4 linked regions of the Blastochloris tepida genome follow. The protein of the gene in region 1 interacts with the protein of each later gene in a pairwise test. Links are inferred from orthologs where the notes say so. Each region holds a gene or a part of one and is shown in the gene's direction. Other genes may lie near its edges. The genes, in order: secA, secB, secG and ybgC.

The links.
Region 2: the proteins of secA (region 1) and secB interact in binary tests that used the Escherichia coli proteins (3 or more experiments, as listed by UniProt). The link is inferred for Blastochloris tepida from one-to-one orthologs.
Region 3: the proteins of secA (region 1) and secG interact in binary tests that used the Escherichia coli proteins (3 or more experiments, as listed by UniProt). The link is inferred for Blastochloris tepida from one-to-one orthologs.
Region 4: the proteins of secA (region 1) and ybgC interact in binary tests that used the Escherichia coli proteins (3 or more experiments, as listed by UniProt). The link is inferred for Blastochloris tepida from one-to-one orthologs.

Annotation. Positions count from the first base shown.
Region 1 is NZ_AP018907.1:10,201-15,371, forward strand. What follows is about bases 1,273-4,670. They hold secA (preprotein translocase subunit SecA), read left to right. Parts: upstream 1,273-1,659; coding sequence 1,660-4,470; downstream 4,471-4,670. Other genes in these bases: BLTE_RS00070 (peptidylprolyl isomerase), read right to left, coding at 1,273-1,377. Also shown: bifunctional glutamate N-acetyltransferase/amino-acid acetyltransferase ArgJ, read right to left, coding at 1-341; more of BLTE_RS00070, read right to left, coding at 514-1,272; BLTE_RS00080 (carbon-nitrogen hydrolase family protein), read left to right, coding at 4,869-5,171. UniProt on the Escherichia coli protein: Required for protein export, interacts with the SecYEG preprotein conducting channel.
Region 2 is NZ_AP018907.1:3,554,701-3,559,347, forward strand. Bases 1,774-4,647 are described here. They hold secB (protein-export chaperone SecB), read left to right. Parts: upstream 1,774-2,903; coding sequence 2,904-3,392; downstream 3,393-4,647. Other genes in these bases: BLTE_RS16095 (Tim44/TimA family putative adaptor protein), read right to left, coding at 1,774-2,345; dnaQ (DNA polymerase III subunit epsilon), read right to left, coding at 3,504-4,247; coaE (dephospho-CoA kinase), read right to left, coding at 4,261-4,647. In the rest of the region: BLTE_RS16085 (Smr/MutS family protein), read right to left, coding at 1-449; mltA (murein transglycosylase A), read right to left, coding at 446-1,552; more of BLTE_RS16095, read right to left, coding at 1,659-1,773. UniProt on the Escherichia coli protein: One of the proteins required for the normal export of some preproteins out of the cell cytoplasm. It is a molecular chaperone that binds to a subset of precursor proteins, maintaining them in a translocation-competent state.
Region 3 is NZ_AP018907.1:2,486,382-2,491,047, reverse strand. Bases 1,184-4,076 are described here. They hold secG (preprotein translocase subunit SecG), read left to right. Parts: upstream 1,184-2,401; coding sequence 2,402-2,752; downstream 2,753-4,076. Other genes in these bases: BLTE_RS11390 (CTP synthase), read left to right, coding at 2,847-4,076; tpiA (triose-phosphate isomerase), read left to right, coding at 1,432-2,187; BLTE_RS11405 (SurA N-terminal domain-containing protein), read right to left, coding at 1,184-1,282. Outside these bases: more of BLTE_RS11405, read right to left, coding at 1-1,183; more of BLTE_RS11390, read left to right, coding at 4,077-4,475. UniProt on the Escherichia coli protein: Subunit of the protein translocation channel SecYEG. Overexpression of some hybrid proteins has been thought to jam the protein secretion apparatus resulting in cell death; while this may be true it also results in FtsH-mediated degradation of SecY.
Region 4 is NZ_AP018907.1:522,946-527,591, forward strand. What follows is about bases 825-3,697. They hold ybgC (tol-pal system-associated acyl-CoA thioesterase), read left to right. Parts: upstream 825-1,978; coding sequence 1,979-2,416; downstream 2,417-3,697. Other genes in these bases: BLTE_RS02365 (hypothetical protein), read left to right, coding at 825-1,315; BLTE_RS02370 (phasin family protein), read left to right, coding at 1,370-1,882; BLTE_RS02380 (hypothetical protein), read left to right, coding at 2,575-3,036; BLTE_RS02385 (hypothetical protein), read left to right, coding at 3,278-3,697. Also shown: Holliday junction branch migration DNA helicase RuvB, read left to right, coding at 1-676; more of BLTE_RS02365, read left to right, coding at 680-824; more of BLTE_RS02385, read left to right, coding at 3,698-3,751; BLTE_RS02390 (TetR/AcrR family transcriptional regulator), read left to right, coding at 3,860-4,510; BLTE_RS02395 (DUF2852 domain-containing protein), read left to right, coding at 4,629-4,646.

The DNA of each region.
Region 1 (5,171 bases):
CGCGGCTTGCAGCCGGCGGCTTCGGCGGCAAGCTCGGCGGTGCGCTTGACGGCGGCCCGCCCGGCCTTGCCGGTGAAGGCGTTGGCATTGCCGGAATTGACGACGAGGGCGCGCGCCCTGCCGGCGGCGAGCTTGGCCTCGCACCATTCGACCGGCGCCGACGGGCACTTCGAGCGCGTGAACACGCCCGCGACCGTGGTGCCGCGCTCGAACAGCATCAGCAGCACGTCGGTGCGGTTGCGATAGCGGATGCCGGCTTCGGCGGTGGCGAAGCGAACGCCCGCGACCGGCGGCAGGTCGGGAAACGTCTTGGGAGCAAGGGGGGAGACGGTTTGGGACATGGCGGCCTCGTGAACGAGGCCGTCCTTTGCCCGACCCACCGGCGGCGCGCAAGACCGGCGTGGCCGGCTGGGCCCGGCGCAACCCCAAACGCGACGCGCCGGACACCCGATCCGCAGACGGGTCACCGGCGCGCGGCAGGGAGGCTCCGGCCCGCCGGGCCGGAGCGCGTGATCACTTCTTGTCGGCGGGGGCGGGCGCCGGGGCGGGGGCGCCGATGCGCTCGATCTTGGCAGCCTCGCGCAGCTTCAGCACCAGATCGCTCTGCGCCTTGTGCTCGACGAACTGCTCGATCTGGCTCTTGACCTCCTCGAACTTCGGCGGCTGGCGCGGACGGATGTCCTCGATCTTGATGACATGCCAGCCGAACTGGGTCTTGACCGGATCGGCGATCTCGCCCTTGGCGGTCTTGAAGGCGACCACGGCGAATTCGGGCACCATCTGGTCCTTGGTGAAATAGCCGAGGTCGCCGCCATCGGCCGAGCCGGCATCCTTCGAGTTCTTCTTGGCCAGATCGGCGAAGTCGGCGCCGCCGCGGGCCTGCTTCACCAGTTCCTTGGCCTTGTCCTCGGTTTCGACCAGGATGTGGCGGGCGCGCACTTCCTGGTCCTTGGCGAGCGTCTTGGTGGTCTCGTCGTAGATCTTCTGCAGGTCGGCCTGGGCCAGCGCATCCTTGGCGGTCTTTTCCATCAGCGCTTCCATCAGGACGCGCTGGCGGGCGTGGGCCATCTTCTTCTTGAAATCGGGCGTGTCCTGCAGCTTCTGGGCCTCGGCCGCCTTGGCCAGCAGGACGATGTCGGCGGCATAGTTGACGAGCGCCTCGCGGCGCTGCTCGGGCGTCGCCGCCGGCAGGTTGGCGCCGATGGCCTCGTCGATCAAATTCAGGTCGCTTTCGAAAATCTCGGTGCCATCGACCTTGGCGACGACGGCATCGGCCAAGGCCGCGCGCGGCGCCCCGAAGGCGGCAGCCATCAAGGCGGCGGCCAAGACCAAGCGGGCCGGCAGCAAAGCGGTTCGACGGGCGGAATTATCGATCATTGCATCATCCTTTGAGGAAAGCGCGGCGGATGCATGCGCCGATCCGCGGCGATTGACAAGGCGAAAGCCCGTCCATATCTCCCAAACGCTCATCGTGCGCGCAGCGTATCTGGCGCGAACGTGACCCGGGCGCGGAAAATGCTCAGAATTGCCCGGTTTTCGCCCCTTTGTCGCGCCACCGACGGCCCGTTCGGCCGGCGCGTTGCCGGCGCAGCGGTTCAAGCTCAGCGGTTCGCGTGCGGCGACCCTGCGACGATTGGCCAGCACCCAAGGTGATCTTCCATGTTCGGCGCCCTTGCAACCAAGCTGTTCGGCTCGTCCAACGACCGGAAGGTAAAGACCTATCGGCCCCGGGTGGCGGCCATCAACGATCTGGAGCCGGCCTTCGCCAAGCTCTCCGATGACGCGCTGCGCGCCAAGACGGACGAGTTCCGCACCCGGGTCGCCGGCGGCACCGAGCTGGACGAGCTGCTGCCCGAAGCCTTCGCCGCGGTGCGCGAGGCCGCCAAGCGCACGCTCGGCCAGCGCCATTTCGACGTGCAGCTGATCGGCGGCATGGTGCTGCACGAGGGCAAGATCGCCGAGATGAAGACCGGCGAAGGCAAGACGCTGGTCGCCACCCTGCCGGTCTATCTCAATGCGCTCGCCGGAAAGGGCGTCCATGTCGTCACGGTCAACGACTATCTCGCCCGCCGCGACGCCGAGTGGATGGGCCAGATCTACCGGTTCCTCGGCCTCACCGTCGGCGTGATCGTCCACGGCCTCGACGATGACGAGCGGCGCGAGGCCTATGCCTGCGACGTCACCTACGGCACCAACAACGAGCTTGGCTTCGACTATCTGCGCGACAATATGAAATACGACATGTCGCAGATGGTCCAGCGCGGCCATGTCTATGGTATCGTCGACGAAGTCGACTCGATCCTGATCGACGAGGCGCGCACGCCGCTGATCATCTCCGGCCCGCTCGATGATCGTTCCGAATTCTACAACACCATCGATACCTTCATTCCGCGCCTCGTCAAGGAAGACTTCGAGCTGGACGAGAAGCAGCGCACGGTGGTGATGACCGAGGCCGGCACCGAGAAGATGGAGCAGATGCTGCGCGAAGCCGGCCTGCTCAAAACCGACGACATGTACGATGTCGAGAACGTCTCGGTGGTCCACCACGTCAACCAGGCGCTGCGCGCCCACAAGCTGTTCACCCGCGACAAGGACTATATCGTCCGCAATGGCGAGGTGGTGATCATCGACGAGTTCACCGGCCGCATGATGCCGGGCCGCCGCTTCTCGGAAGGGCTGCATCAGGCGCTGGAGGCCAAGGAGCACGTCCAGATCCAGCCGGAGAACCAGACGCTGGCCTCGATCACCTTCCAGAACTATTTCCGCATGTACGGCAAGCTCGCCGGCATGACCGGCACGGCGCTCACCGAGGCCGACGAGTTCCTGGACATCTACGGCCTCGAAGTGATCGAGGTGCCGACCAACATGCCGGTGACGCGCCGCGACGAGGACGACGAGGTCTACCGCACCGCGCCCGAGAAGTACCGCGCCATCATCGAGCTGCTGAAGGAGTGCAAGACCAAGGGCCAGCCGGTGCTGGTCGGCACCACCTCGATCGAGAAGTCGGAGCTGCTGGCCGACCTCCTGAAGAAGGAGGGCTTCGTCCAGAAGGACTTTTCCGATCCCACCGCGTTCGCTGGGCTGTTCGACGAGGAGCACGCCACCACCGACAAGGTGTTCGCGGTGCTCAACGCCCGCTATCACGAGCAGGAGGCGCAGATCGTCTCCCAGGCCGGCGCGGCCGGCGCCATCACCATCGCCACCAACATGGCCGGCCGCGGCACCGACATCCAGCTCGGCGGCAATCCCGACATGCGCATCAAGGCCGAACTGGCCGGGATCGAGCCCGGGCCGGAGTTCGACCGCCGCGCCGCCGAGATCCGCGCCCAGTGCGCGCGCATGAAGGAGCGGGCGCTGAAGGCGGGCGGCCTGTTCGTGCTCGGCACCGAGCGCCACGAGAGCCGGCGCATCGACAACCAGCTGCGCGGCCGCTCCGGCCGCCAGGGCGACCCCGGCCGCTCCAAGTTCTTCCTGTCGCTGGACGACGACCTGATGCGCATCTTCGGGTCGGACCGGCTCGACGGCATGCTGCAGAAGCTCGGCCTCAAGGAGGGCGAGGCGATCGTCCACCCCTGGATCAACAAGGCGCTGGAAAAGGCGCAAGGGAAGGTCGAGGCACGCAACTTCGACGCGCGCAAGAACATCCTGAAATACGACGACGTGATGAACGACCAGCGCAAGGTGGTGTTCAGCCAGCGCATCGAGCTGATGCGGGACGAGAACGTCGCCGAGACGGTCAAGGAGATGCGCCACGCGGTGATCGACGAGCTCGTCGCCAAGCACATCCCGGCCAATGCCTATCCCGAGCAGTGGGACGTCAAGGGCCTGCACGAGGCGGTGGCCGGCGTCCTGGCGCTCGACCTGCCGGTCGAGGACTGGGCCAAGGAGGAGGGCATCGCCGACCAGGAGGTGCGCGAGCGCCTGTTCAAGGCCGCCGACGAGGTGATGGCCAAGAAGCTCGATGCCTACGGCCCCGAGGTCATGACCTATGTCGAAAAGAGCATCCTGCTGCAGGCGCTCGATCATTTCTGGCGCGAGCACCTCGTTACGCTCGACCATCTGCGTCAGGTGATCGGCCTGCGCGGCTATGGCCAGCGCGACCCGCTCAACGAGTACAAGTCCGAGGCCTTCAACCTCTTCCAGGGCCTGCTCGACCGGCTGCGCGAGGCGGTCACCGCCCAGCTGATGCGGGTGGAGATCATGACCCAGCCGATGCAGCCCGAGCTGCCGGAGATGGTCGCCCACCATATCGACCCGACGACCGGGCTCGACGAGCTTGCCGCCGACGCCGACCCGATCGCCCAGGCCGGGCGGATGCTCGGCGTCTCGGCGCAGGAGAGCGGCGCCGACGTGGCGGTGGTCGAGCGCGACCCGGCCGATCCCTCGACCTGGGGCAAGGTCGGCCGCAACGAGCCCTGCCCGTGCGGCTCGGGCAAGAAGTTCAAGCACTGCCACGGCCGGCTGGCCTGATCCGGCTTCCGGTCGATCCGTCCTCGACAGCTGACGTGAACCTGCCGAAAACCCCTGATACGGTTTCCGGTTGATCCCTTCGGGATACCGGAAACGATCTCGCCAAAAAATCCTTGATCTGGAAGGGATTTTTCGGCGAACGGCATACGGTTCTCCGGCTTGATCAGCCGGAAACCGCATGAGAGGAAAGGGGTTTTCGGCCGGCCCGGCCGCAGGCTGCCCGTGTTCGCAGCGAAGCGCACAGGCGCGCCCAGCTGGACGGGCGTTTCGGCCGGTTTCGGCCGGTTGTGGACGGGCCGGTCGGCAAGACGGCAAGATGACGATACGATGATCGGCCAATCATCGTATGTTCATCGGGCGCGGCCTGCCGTCTGCGCCGCAACACGACGAGTTTCGCCATGACCATCAGTTCCGGTTCGCCTGCCACGTTCCGCGTCGCGCTCGCCCAGATGCGCACCGGCCGCTCGGTCGCGGCCAATATCGACGCGGCGGCGGCCCTGGTGCGCGAGGCCAAGGCGGCGGGCGCCGACTATGTGATGACGCCGGAAATGACCTCGCTGATGGAGGACGACCGGGCGCGGCTGTTCGACACCGTGGTCGATGAGGCCGACGATTCGGCGCTGGCCGACCTCCGGGCGCTGGCGCGCACCTTCGGCCTGTGGCTGCACATCGGCTCGCTGGCGGTGAAGGTGTCGCCGGAA
Region 2 (4,647 bases), 3.5 Mb from region 1 along the record:
GACACGGCGCCGGGCGCGCCCTTGCCGGTGATCACCAGCACGATGCGGGCGCCGTGCGCCTGGGCCTGGAGCAGGAAGCGGGCGAGCCGGTCGTGCGCCTCGCGGCGGGTGAGTCCGTGCAGGTCGATTCGCGCATCGATCTCGACCACGCCGCGCACCAGCCGCAGCCGGGTGCGCCGTTCCAGCGGCGCCAGTGGCGGGGCGGGCTTGCGGGCCGGTTCGGGCGAGGGAGCCGCCTTGGGGACCGCCCGGCCGGGGCGGGCCGCCGGACGCACGGCAGGCTGGCCGGCGTCCGGCGCTTCGGCGCTGGATTCAGATGCGATTTCCGGCTCGGCGACCGGCCGGCGGCGCACCTTGCGGCCGCGCAACGGCTTGATGTCGCGGATGACGTGCTCCCACAGCGCGCGGTCGGCGTCGGTGAGCGGACCGCGGGGGCGCCGCGGGCTCATCGGGCCGGCGGCCCGCCCGTGGCCGGCTCGACCCCGCGCGGCAGCAGCATGACGAAACGGCCGGCATGGCGGATGCGCCCGGCAATGGCCGCGGCCTCCTTGCCGGCGCCGAAATAGATGTCGGCGCGGGCCGGCCCGACGATCGCCGTGCCGGTATCTTGGGCGATCATCAGCCGGCGGAACGGCTCGGCGGTGCCGGGGGCCGACACCGGCAAGGCGGCCTCGATCCAGAACGGCGTGCCATAGACATGAAGCGTGCGGTCGACGGCGATCGAGCGGCCCGGCGTCAGCGGCAGCCCCTGGGCGCCGATGGCATGCTCCTCGGGCGCCAGATCGGCCTCGCGGAAAAAGACATAGGAGCGGTTCATCCGCATCAATTCGCGGCCCTCGGCCGGATTGGCCTCGATATAGGCGCGGATGCGGTCGAGCGTCATTTCCTCTTTCGGCACGATGCCACGGGCGATCAGGATGCGGCCGACCGGCGTGTAGTCGTGGCCGTTGCGGGCGGCGAAGGCGTAGCGCTTCAACCGGCCGTCGGGCAGCCGCACCTGGGCCGAGCCCTGGATCTGGCAGAAGAAGGCATCGACCGGATCCTTCAGCCACACCAGGGCGTAGCGCTTGGCGTCGACCGCCCCGTCCTCGATCGCCGCGCGGTCGAGCCACGGCTCAGCCGGGCGGCCGTCGCTGCGGCCGGCCAGCAGGCGTTTCAGCTCGGCCGGCACAGCGAGCAGCGGCGTGGCATAGGCCGCGGACGGCGTGAGCGCGCCCTCGACGATCGGCTCATAGTAGCCGGTGAGGAAGCCCTCGCCGCCGCCGGCCGGCTGGATGCGATAGGCGCCGAAACCGTCCTCGAAGAAACGCCGCGCCGCCGCGGCATCGGCGGCCGGGTGGGCGAGCGCCCGGGCGCACGCCGCCTTCAGGCCCTGGCTCATCGGCTGCGCGGCGCGGCTCGGCGCTGCGGCTCTGGTCACCGCTCGGCAACTGGCGAGGAAGGTGCGGAAGGCGGCCAGATGGTCGTCGCCGGCCCAGCCTTCGAGGTCGGCGAACGCCACCGGCTCCAGCGTCGCCCCGGCGAGGCGGATGGCGGCGGGTGGCGCGGCCATGGCCGACCCCGGCACCACGGCGGCACCGAGGGTCAGGGCTCCACTCAGGGCTCCGAGCAATGACAGCAGCGCGGCCACGGCGGGGGTTCCGGCATTGACGCTGAGGTCAGGCGGCCTCGGTGGCGATGAGCTTCCAGTTCGGATCGCGCGAGGTCAGATCGCGGGCGAAGGTCCAGATGTCGGTGACGTCGGTGACCTGATCGGGATTGCCGTCGACCACCGCGCCGGCCTTGTCCCGGGTCACGGTGACGAGTTGCGACACGAAGCGGACGGTGACGTGGACGGTGCGGTCCTTGACCTCGGCGCCCACCACTTCGGCCTTGTCGATCGACACGAAGCGCGAATCGACGGTCTCGCCGCGGGCCTCGCGGTCGGCGATGGCGGCGATGAAGCCGTCATAGACGTCCTTGGCGAGCAGGTCGCGCAGCGTGCGCCGGTCGCCATTGGCGAACGCCGTGACGATCATCTCATAGGCCGCGCGCGCGCCGCCCAGGAAATGCTGCACGTCGAAACTGCGGTCGGCGGTGAGGATGTCGTCGAGGCCGCGTTCCAGCGCCGAGCCTGGCTCGGCGATGCCATCCCAGCGGCCGGGCGGCAGCGGTTCATCCTCGCGGCGCTCGGTGCCGGGCACGCGCCGGGGCAGCGGCACCACGTTCTCGCCGGTCTGCGCCCTCATATCGCGGGCCACCTCGCCCGGCGGTCGCTCGTGCCCGGTCTTCTGGCCCAGCACGCTGCGCAGCCGCAGGAAGATGAACAGGGCGAGCGCCAGGAAAATGATCGTGTAGATGTCCAACACTGTCTCTGCCTCATCGGCGGGGGCGTGACCTTCTGGATGAACCCCCGGCACGCGGCGCCGAGATCCGGCAGCCAGATGTCGAAGGGCGTTCAGTCCCAGACTCGATTTGGATGCGATCCCGATTCGGACCCGGTCTCGCGTCCTCTTGCCCGTACCGGATGTCCGCGGTGTGCGAACGGCCGGATAGGGCCGGAAAAACGGCGCGCAGCGTACACTCCCGGCTGCCGCGTGATCCCCCATCTATGCCGGAATCGGCGGCAATCCAGACGTCGCCGCACCCTTTTGCCACATGTCGCAAGGGATGGGCGAGATGGATCGGCGAGATCAGTTGACGAACCGCTGATCCAACCATGGCCGAAACGCCTGAACTGAAGAGCGGAATCTCGGCCGACAAAATATGAAATTCCGGTGACGGCGCCGGATTTCGTATCAATCTAAACGATGTCTGGCGGTGCGCCAATGATCGGCGGCCGTTATGCTTGCCGCCAGGGGCTTCGTCATGGTAGCGACCACCGCAACGGCGGGGCTGTCCGTCGCGACCGAACGGAGTTCATTATGAATACCACGGCTAACGGGGCACCGACCGAGTCGAAGGCGCCGGGCCTGAACGTGCTTGCGCAGTTCATCAAGGATTTCTCGTTCGAGAATCCCCATGCGCCGCAGTCGCTCGTGCCTCCTCCGCAGCCGCCCTCCATCAATGTTCAGATCAACGTCACGGCAAATCCGTTGAGCGGCACGGACTACAACGTCGACCTCAAGATCGAGGGCAAGGCGCAGCACGAGAACACCGTGCTGTTCTCGTTCGACCTGAGCTATGGCGGCGTGTTCCGCGTCCAGAACATCGCGCCGGAAGCCGTTCACCCGGTGGTGCTGATCGAATGCCCGCGGCTGCTGTTCCCGTTCGCACGGCAAATCATCGCCGATGCGGTGCGCAATGGCGGCTTCCCGCCGCTGCTGCTGGAGCCGGTTGATTTCGCCGCGCTGTACCGCCAGCGCCTCGCCGAGTTGCAGGCCGCTTCGCCGACCCCGCCGCCGGCCGCCTGAGCGGCGCGGCAGCAGCCTGTGGGAAGTGTCCAATGGCCGGGATTCGTCCCGGCCATTTGCGTTTCAGTCCCGGTTTCATGCGGCTTCCGGCTCAATCAGCCGAAAACCGTATCAATCACCCTTCTTCTCCGGCGTCGCGGCCGGCACCACCGTCGTGGTGTCGGAGAGATCCTCCTCATAGAGGCGCCAGATGGCGTGCTCGCCCAGCGTCGCCACAAACGCATGGTGCGCTTCGACCTCAGTGCTGGTCAGCCGCGGCGGCAACGGCGCCGGGCGGGTGCGCACCCCGGCGGTGTCGCGCCGCAGGGTGGCGGTGCGGGCCACGTCCAGCACCAGATTGGCCTGCCGGGCGCCGACCAGCTCGACATAGACCTCCGCCAGCAGCTCGGCGTCGAGCAGCGCGCCGTGCTTGATGCGGTTCGAATTGTCGATGCCGAAGCGGGTGCACAGCGCATCCAGCGTGTTGGAGGCGCCGGGAAACTTGCGCCGCGCCAGCATCACCGTATCGACCACCCGCTCACGGCCGATCAGCGGCCGGCCAAGCCGCCTCAGCTCGGCGTCGAGGAAGCCGAGATCGAAGGAGGCGTTGTGCGCCACCAGATGGGCGTCGGCGACGAATTCGAGAAAGCCGTCGGCGACCTCGGCGAAGCGCGGCTTGTCGCGCAGGAACTCGGTCGTCAGGCCATGGATCTCGACCGCGCCCTGCGGCACCTCGCGCTCGGGATTGATGTAGGTGTGAAACGTGCGCCCGGTCGGCCAGCGGTTCTCCAGCTCGACGCAGCCGATCTCGACCAGCCGATCGCCGCTCAACGGGTCGAGCCCCGTGGTCTCGGTATCGAAGACGATCTCGCGCAATCCGGTCTCCGCCTCAGTTTCCGCCGGCCATCAGGCTGGCGGACCGCAGGATGCCGTGCACCTGGGTGCGGGCGGCGGCGAAGCCGCGGCTGGTATCGACCAGGAAGTGCGCACGCCGCCGCTTCTCGGCATCCGGCATCTGCTTGGACAGGATGGCGGCGAATTTTGCCGCCGTCATCCCCTCGCGCCCCAACACTCGGTCGCGCTGCACAACCTCGGGCGCGGTGACCACCACCACCGCATCGACGCGGGCCTCGCCGCCGGTCTCGAACAGCAGCGGAATGTCGAGCACGACGATCCGGCGGCCGGCCTGGCGCGCCTGGGCGACGAACGCCTCGGCATCGGCGCGCACCAGCGGGTGGATGATACGTTCGAGATCGGCCAACGCCACAGGATTGTC
Region 3 (4,666 bases), 2.5 Mb from region 1 along the record:
CCTGCTTGCCATCCATGTCGCGGCCGGAACGGTCGACCGCCTCGACGGTCTCGACCGGCAGGCCGAGCTTGGCGCCGACCTCGGCCAGCGTCAGGCCGGCGGCGCGCTCGTCCTCCACCTTGTCGTGGCGGTCGAGCAGCTCGCGCTTGGCGCGCTCGCCGGCGATCTGCTGGCGAATCTGGCCGGACACCTCCTCGAACGGCTTGGACTGCGCCGGCTGCACCTTGAGCGCGCGCACCAGCACGTGGCCGAACCGGCCCTGGATCGGCTGGCTCACCGTCCCCTCGGCCAGCGCGAAAGCGGCCTCGGCGACCGTGGGGTCGAGAATCCCGGCGCGGGTCACCGTGCCCAGCTCGATGTCCGCCGGCTTCAGGCCGCGGGCGGCCGCCACGCTCTCGAAGCTCTCGCCGCCGGCGATCTTGGCACTGGCGGCCTTGGCCTCGTCGGCGGTGGGGAACACGATCTGCTGCAGGGTGCGCTGCTCGGGCGCGCCGAACCGGTCGCGGTGGGCGTCGAAATAGGCGCGCACGTCGGCGTCGGTCACCTCGACCGCCTTCGACAGCGTCTCGACGGTGACCGGCAGCACCACCACCTTGCGGTATTCCGGCGCCCGGAACGCGGCCTTGCGCTCCTCGAAATAGGCCTTGAGCACATCGTCGGCCGGGGCCGCGATGGTGCCGGCGGCGGTGCGGTCGAGGGTGACGAACTCGACCTTGCGCGTCTCGTTGCGGAAGGTGTCGACGAGGCTGGCGAGCGTGTGCGGCACCTCGGCCGAGCCGCCGATGGCGCGGGCGAGCTGCTGGCGCAGCGCGAGCTTGCGCTCGGCGTCGATGTAGGTCAGCTCGGAATAGCCGTTGGAGCGCAGCACCTGATCGAACAGATTGCGGTCGAACTGGCCGCTCGGCCCACGGAAGGACGGATTGTCGTGGATGCGGCGGATCAGCTCCTCGTCGCCGATGCCGAGACGAAGCTGGCGGGCGCGCTCGTCCAGGGCGGCCTCGGCCAGCACTTCGGCGAGCATCTGCCGGTCGAAGCCGTACGCCCGCGCCTGATCCGGCGTTATCGGCCGGCCGGCCTGACGGCCGAGCGCCTGAAGCCGCTGATTGTAGATCTGGCGGAAACTCTCGGTCGAAATGTCGGTCGAGCCGACCGTGGCGACGTTGCGCTGGCCGAAGCCGCGGAAGATGTCGCCGATGCCCCAGATGGCGAACGACACCACCAGGAGGCTGAGGAAAATCTTGGCGACCCAGCTCGCCGCGCCTTTTCGCAAGGACTGGAGCATTGACCGAAATCCGGATTCCAAATGAAAACAGGCGGCGCGCGCCGCCCTTTGGTTCCTACCATAGGGGCACGCTGCGCCAGGAGCAATCCGACGTGCTCGCGGCCGCAAGACCGGCTATGCCTGAGCGATAAAGAGGTGGGGGAGACATCATGGTGGCGCCGCGCCGCCCGCTGGTTGCGGGCAATTGGAAGATGAACGGGTTCCGGGCTTCGATCGCCGAATTCCGCTCGGTGGCGGCGGCGGTGGCCGGCGGGGCGGCCGGGCGCGCCGAGGTGCTGGTGTGCCCGCCCTTCACGCTGGTGGCCGAGTTTGCCGCCGAGCCGCGCGAGGCGGTGGAGGTCGGCGCCCAGGACTGCCACGCCAAGCCCTCCGGCGCCCACACCGGTGATATCTCGGCGGAAATGCTGAAGGATGCCGGCGCCGGCGCGGTCATCGTCGGCCATTCCGAGCGTCGCGCCGACCATGGCGAGAGCGACGCGGTGGTCCACGCCAAGGCGGCGGCGGTCCGCCGGGCCGGGCTCGTCGCCATCGTCTGCGTCGGCGAGACCCGCGCCGAGCGCGAGGCCGGCCACACGCTGGAGGTGGTGCGCCGCCAGCTCGACGGCTCGGTGCCCGAGGGCGCCACCGCCGCCGACACGGTGATCGCCTACGAGCCGGTGTGGGCGATCGGCACCGGCCTCACCCCCACCACCGCCGACGTGGCCGAGGTCCACGCCATGATTCGCGACCGGCTGGTCGAGCGTTTCGGCGCCGAAGGGCAGGGCATCCGCATCCTCTATGGCGGCTCGGTGAAGCCGGACAACGCGGCCGAGCTGATGGCGGTGGCCAATGTCGATGGCGCCCTGGTCGGCGGCGCCAGCCTCAAGGCGGCCGATTTCCTGGCGATTGCCGGGGTCTACCGGTAAAGGCGGCTGGTCGTCCCCGGCGCGCCTCGCGACAGCGAGGCGCGGGAAGGGGACCCATGCCCGGTGCCGGGTCCCTGATCCCGGCATTCTCCCTGCTACCGCATTCGCGCGGGTGGAAATGCCCGAAGCGATCGTGTAAGAGCCGCACCAACCGTGGTCCGGCCGCGGGCGTGCCCTTCCGATCGGGTCCGCCCCGGCCTATTTGCTTTGAGTCATGCAGACCGTTCTCATCGTCATCCACCTGATGGTCGTGCTCGCGCTGGTCGGGGTCGTGCTCCTGCAGAAGTCGGAGGGCGGCGGCCTCGGCATGGGCGGTGGCGGCGGCTTCATGTCCTCGCGCGGCACCGCCAACGTGCTGACCCGGACCACCGCCATCCTGGCCGCCATCTTCTTCAGCACCAGCCTGGCGCTGTCGATGCTGGCCGGCTACAGCCGCGAGCCCACGTCGATCCTCGACAAGGCGGGCGCGCCGGCCGGGGCGCCGGCATCGGCACCGGCTGAAGGTCAGGGCATCCTCGACCAGATCAAGCCGCCGGGACCGCCGCAGCCGCCGGTCTCGCGCTGAACGCCCGCGGGTCTTCCGCAGGGTCTCCAAATTCATCCGGCAAGCGGCCCTGCCGCTCGCCAAAACGAGATGGGCGGGCTAAAACCTGACTCCCATGGCGCGGTACGTTTTCATCACCGGCGGCGTGGTCTCCTCGCTCGGCAAGGGTCTTGCCTCGGCCGCACTCGCCGCCACTCTGGAGGCGCGCGGCTACAAGGTCCGCCTGCGCAAGCTTGACCCGTACCTGAACATCGACCCGGGCACGATGAGCCCGTATCAGCACGGCGAGGTGTTCGTCACCGACGACGGGGCGGAGACCGACCTCGACCTCGGCCATTACGAGCGCTTCACCGGGCGTCCGTGCACCCGCATGGACAACATCACCACCGGCCGGATCTATCAGGAGATCCTGCTGAAGGAGCGGCGCGGCGACTATCTCGGCGCCACCATCCAGGTGATTCCCCACGTCACCAACGCCATCAAGGACTTCATCCTGGCCGGCAACGACGATTTCGACTTCGTGCTGGTCGAGATCGGCGGCACGGTCGGCGACATCGAGGGCCTGCCGTTCTTCGAGGCGATCCGCCAGCTCGGCAACGAGCTGCCGCGCAACCACGCCGTCTACATCCATCTGACGCTCTTGCCCTACATCCCGTCCGCTGGGGAACTCAAGACCAAGCCGACCCAGCATTCGGTGAAGGAGCTGCGCTCGATCGGCATCCAGCCCGACATCCTGCTCTGCCGCACCGACCGGCCGATCCCCAAGGAGGAACGGCGCAAGCTCGCGCTGTTCTGCAATGTGCGGGAGACGGCGGTGATCGAGGCGCGCGACGTCGATTCGATCTACGCCGTGCCGCTCGCCTATCACGCCGAGGGCTTCGACGTGGAGGTGCTGCACGCCTTCGGCATCGACCCCGGCGCGGAGCCCGACCTCACGCGCTGGGAGAAGATCACCCAGCGCATCCGCAATCCGGAAGGCTCGGTCACCATTGCCATCGTCGGCAAGTACACCGGGCTGAAGGACGCCTACAAATCGCTGATCGAGGCGCTCAGCCACGGCGGCATCGCCAACAATGTGAAAGTGTCGCTCGACTGGATCGAGAGCGAGATCTTCGAGAACGAGGATCCGGCGCCGTTCCTGGAGCACGTCAACGGCATCCTGGTGCCCGGCGGCTTCGGCGTGCGCGGCACCGAGGGCAAGATCCGGGCGGCCCGCTTCGCCCGCGAGCGGCGGGTGCCCTATTTCGGCATCTGCCTCGGCATGCAGATGGCGGTGATCGAGGCGGCGCGCAATCTCGCCGGCATCGAGGACGCCGGCTCGTCCGAGTTCGGCGCCACCAATGAGCCGGTGGTCGGCATGATGACCGAGTGGCTGCGCGGCAGCGACCTGGAGCGGCGCAAGGCCGGCGGCGACCTCGGCGGCACCATGCGGCTCGGCGCCTATGCCGCGTTGCTGCGGCCGGGCAGCCGGGTGTCCGCCATCTACGGCAAGACCGAAATCTCGGAGCGCCACCGCCATCGCTACGAGGTCAACATGTCCTACCGCGACCGGCTGGAGCAGGTGGGCCTCGCCTTCACCGGCATGTCGCCGGACGGCATCCTGCCCGAGATCATCGAATATCCCGAGCACCCGTGGTTCGTCGGCGTGCAGTTCCACCCCGAGTTGAAGTCGCGCCCGTTCGATCCGCACCCGCTGTTCGCCTCCTTCATCGCGGCGGCGGTGGTGCAGAGCCGGCTGGTGTGACCGCCGGACCGGCTTGCGGGATGTCACACCGCCGCCGCGACCGGATCGCGCGCCGGGCGCGTGCACAGTTCGTATCGTACGACGCGATTTTATGACGCGAATGCCGGTCCGCGGCTCAGCACTTCATAAACCAGCGGTCGAAAATCTCGCCGTGGCTGCGGATCGTGGCAAGACGGCGCCAAGGATCACCA
Region 4 (4,646 bases), 510 kb from region 1 along the record:
CCTTTATCCGGCGATGGAGGATTTCCAGCTCGATCTGATCATCGGCGAGGGGCCGGCGGCGCGCTCGGTGCGCATCGACCTCGCCAAGTTCACCCTGGTCGGCGCTACCACCCGCGCCGGCCTTCTCACCACGCCGCTGCGCGACCGTTTCGGCATTCCGGTGCGGCTGAACTTCTACACGGTGGCGGAGCTGGAGTTCATCGTCAGCCGCGGCGCCCGCGTGCTCGGCATCGGCATGACGCCGGAAGGCGCCAACGAGATCGCCCGGCGCGCCCGCGGCACGCCGCGCATCGCCGGCCGGCTGCTGAGACGGGTGCGCGACTTCGCGCTGGTCGACAACAGCCCGGCGATCGACCGGGCGGTGGCCGACCGGGCGCTGGTGGCGCTGGAGGTCGATGCCGCCGGGCTCGATGCCATGGACCGGCGCTACCTCTCGGTGATTGCGCTCAATTATGGCGGCGGGCCGGTGGGGATCGAGACCATCGCCGCGGCGCTGTCGGAGCCGCGCGACGCCATCGAGGACATCATCGAGCCGTTCCTGATCCAGCAGGGCTTCGTGCAGCGCACGCCGCGCGGCCGGCTGATCACCGCCCACGCCTTCCGCCACCTTGGCCTCGCCGAGCCGGCGCGGGAGAGCGGGCAGTTCACGCTGTTTCAGGATCCCGCCGAGGATTGAGCGATGTTCTCGGACGACGCCGTCTGCCTTCGAGCGCTGACCGCGTTGGGTGGCGACGAGCGCACCCTCTTGGCCATGATCGCGGCGGAACAGGCGATCGGCGGCGACCCGTTCGGCCTCGATCCCATCGAGCGCGTCCTGGTGCGGCTGTGGACGTCGTCCGGCTCCTGGCATCGCATCTTCAATGGGGAGATGGACGGGCGTCCGCTCGCGCTCGGCGATTATCGTGGCGTGTTCGTCCTGCAAGCGCGGTTCGACACCGCGATCCGCAAGCTGCCCAGTTTCGCCGGGGTGTGTTTCCGCGGCGTTCGTGCAGTGCCTCCATCAACTGAACGCCTGGAGCCTGTACAGATGGGATCGGCTCGCACCAACGCACCGGATTGGCGAGCTTTCTGGGTAGATCGCGTTGGTCAAACCTTGCGTTGGAATCGTTACTCCAGTGCGTCTGCTGATCCGGACCGCGCCTTTTCTGGTGAGCTTTTGTTCACGATCGTGTCGAGGGCCGGCCGGCGGCTTCAGGGCTATGCGGAAGACGAGGGTGAGCAGGAGATCCTTTTCCTGCCGGGCACACTGTTCCATATGATAGAGTGCATTGCTTGTGGCGACCGCCTGAACGTCACCCTGATCGAGATCGTGTGACGGCGGTGCGGGCCGAACCGGGGATCACGGGCCGTCCGTGAACGCGTGGCAGACATGAACATCGCGGCGAGCGACCTCAGAGCCCAGATCGAGAGCGCCCGGGCGCTGCTCGCGGACGAGGCCGACAAGGTCCGCCATGTTCGTGAGCGGTTGGCCGAGCCTGTGCCTTCCCATGCCCCTTCGACGCCGCTGCTCGACCGCATGCAGTCCGGTTGGCGGGATTGCGAATTCTTGGTGTCGGGCGCGGAGATCGCCGAGAACCGCCTTGCCGCGGCATTGTCGGAGGCGATCGACAGGCTCGGAGAGGCGCAGGCGGCAATCCGCGCCGCGCCGGCCACGGCCATCGCCGACCTCGGCGAGCGGGCGATCGGCTATGCCGAGACCACCATGGCAGCGAGTGTCGATATGGCACAGCGCCTGTTGCGCGCGCGTGACGTCCAGGAGATGTTGCAAATCCAGGCCGAGTTCGTGCAGAAGCAGATCGCGACGCTGGCGGCGCAGGCAGAGGCTCTCCATGCAACCGCTGCGCAGCGGTTGCATGGAGACGGCGATACGGCCGTCCGCTGATCTCGAGTTCCTGACGTGACATCCGTTCCGAATTTCGTCGGCGGCGAAGGCCGCTCGTGGCCCGACCTTGCCGGCCGCCTCGTACCCGGCGGCCATGTGCTGGCGGTGCGGGTCTATTACGAAGACACCGACTTCTCCGGCTTCGTCTACCACGCCAATTTCCTGCGCTACATGGAGCGCGGCCGCTCGGACTATCTGCGCCTGCTCGGTGTCGAGCAGGGGTCGCTGTTCGAGGAGGCGGTGGCGGAGGTCGGGGCCGGCTTCGCCTTCGTGGTGCGCCACATGGACCTCGATTTCCGCCGGCCGGCGAAGATCGATGACATTCTCGAGGTCCACACCCACCCGGCCGAGGTGCGCGGCGCCTCGCTGACGCTGGCGCAGACCGTGCGGCGCGGCGAGGAGATCCTGATCGCCGCCAGGATCAAGGTCGCGTTCGTGGCCGGCGAGCGCGCGACCCGCATTCCGCTCGGCCTGCGCAAGGCGATGGGCGCCGATGTCGACGCCACCACGGTGGACGCCACCCCTGCGGGCTGAGCCCGCAAGGGAACCTCCAGCCGCATGCGGCATTGTCCTAATCCACAGCGTGACCAGGGCCGATGGCCGGACCGGCGGGGCGCGTCCCCACACCGGCCGATCGGGAAAAGCGGTCCGCGCGAGATACGGGACAGGACAGCGGTGAGAGGAGTTGGCGCATGGGCGAGATGGGTCGTCACACGATCGAGTTCCGGCGGGTGGAGCCGGGTGACCAGGTGATTCTGACGACCTTCGGCCGCAGCGAGGCGCGCGGCTTCGCCGCGGCCGGTGCGCCGGGCGTGGCGGTGTGCCTGCCGCCGGGCACCGAGGTCCGCTTCAACGAGCCGATCGCCTGCGAGACGGCCGCCGGCCTCGTGCCCGACATTCCGGCGGGCGAGCAGGTCGCCTGGATCCGGCAGGTCAGCGTCGACATTCCCTGCATCCACCACGATGCGCTGGAGCTCGCCGATGGCCGGGTGGTGATGTTCACCCAGCTGCGCGAGGGCCAGCAGGCGACGGTGGTGCGGATGCCGGCCACCGCCATCGGCGGGCCGGGCGGCGGCACGCCGCGGCTGCCGCTGGAAGCGTTCCGCGCCCTGGCCGAGCCGGCCGACGACAGCGGCCAGCCGATGTTCATCTGAACGCCCTGATGGCGACGTCGCGAGGCAAGGTCGAACGACTTGACCGCGCGACGTTGCCGCAGGGGGCGGAAATCCGGAACCTCGGCCCGTCCCCGAACATTCCTGCTCATCATCGACGTTCCCCATCGACAGCCCCGGATCGGCCGCACCGAACCGGGAACCGGGGGCGGCTTGGCCAACGCCACGCCCGCGGCAGGGGAGGGCCTTCGCGGCCGATCGTCAGAACAGGAAGGATGCTCACATGTGCGACTACAGTCTTCACCATGTGATGTCCCGGCCGGCACGGGTCGGAGAGACGCTGGTAGCGACGATGTTCGTCAACTCCATCACCCGCGGCTTTGCCGCGCCGGACGATCCGGATGTCGCGGTCTGCCTGCTGCCGGGAACCGAGCTCGGGTTCGACAAACCCGTCGAGTTCGAGCCGGCGTTCGGCGCCTTCGCCAACCGGACGGCCGGCAGCAATCTGGCGCGGTTCCGCCAGATCAACATGGACAACCCCTATCTCCACCACGACGCGCTGGAGTTTCCGGACGGCCAGGTGGTGCTGGTGACGCACCTGTGCGCCGGGCAGCGGGCGACCGTGCTGCAGCTGCCGGCGGGCGCCGCGATCGAGGAGCATCGCCACGCGGAGGCCGGCGGCGAGACGGCTGCGCCGGCCGGCCCGTCCGCTCCGGCCGAGGCCGCGGGCGGGCAGCACGAACCGCAGACGGCATGAGGACACCCGCCACACCGCGCGCGCGGCGCGGAACGGACATCCGGCTGACAGGGCGGCGGCGCGCGGCATGGTCGACGCTGCCGCCCGGCTCATGTAATAGCTCGTTACATGAGCTGGTCCAAGGACGGCGGCCGGGCCGGGTCGCGCGCGTATCACCACGGCAACCTCAAGGAGGCGCTGGTCCGCGCCGCCCTGGAACTGATCGCCGAGAAGGGGCCGGCCGGCTTCACCTTCGCGGAGGCCGCGCGCTGGGCCGGGGTGAGCCCGGCCGCGCCCTACCGCCATTTCCGCGACCGCGACGAGCTGCTGACCGACGTGGCGCGGCGCGGCTTCGAAATCCTGGCCGGCCAGCTCGCTTCGGCCTGGAACGGCGGCCGGCCCGAGCCGTTCGCGGCGTTCGAACGGCTGGGCAAGGCGTATCTGGCGTTCGCCCGCGCCGAGCCGGCCTATTATTCGGCGATGTTCGAGGCCGGCGTGCCGCCGGACGGCTCGCCGGAGCTGCGCGAGGCGGGCGAGCAGATCTTCGCCATCCTGCGCGAGGCCTCCGAGGCGGTGGCCGCCACCATGCCGGCGGGCCGGCCGCCGGCGGCGATGATGGCGCTGCACATCTGGTCGCTGGCGCACGGCATCGCCTCGCTGTTCGGCCGCGGCGACAAGGCACGGCGCAAGCTGCCCATGCCGCCCGAGGATCTGCTGGAGGCGGGCCTCCTGGTCTATTGGCGCGGCCTCGGCCTGCCGCCGGGCGGCGCCATGGGGTGAGCGCGGCCGGAACGCATCTGCAGACGCGGCTTCTTGAGACGATGCCCCTGGAGGGCCCTTGACAATCACCATGCCCCTTCCCATCATGTAAATGTAATTAACATTGACGGAGGTCACGATGAGCGACGCTGCACGC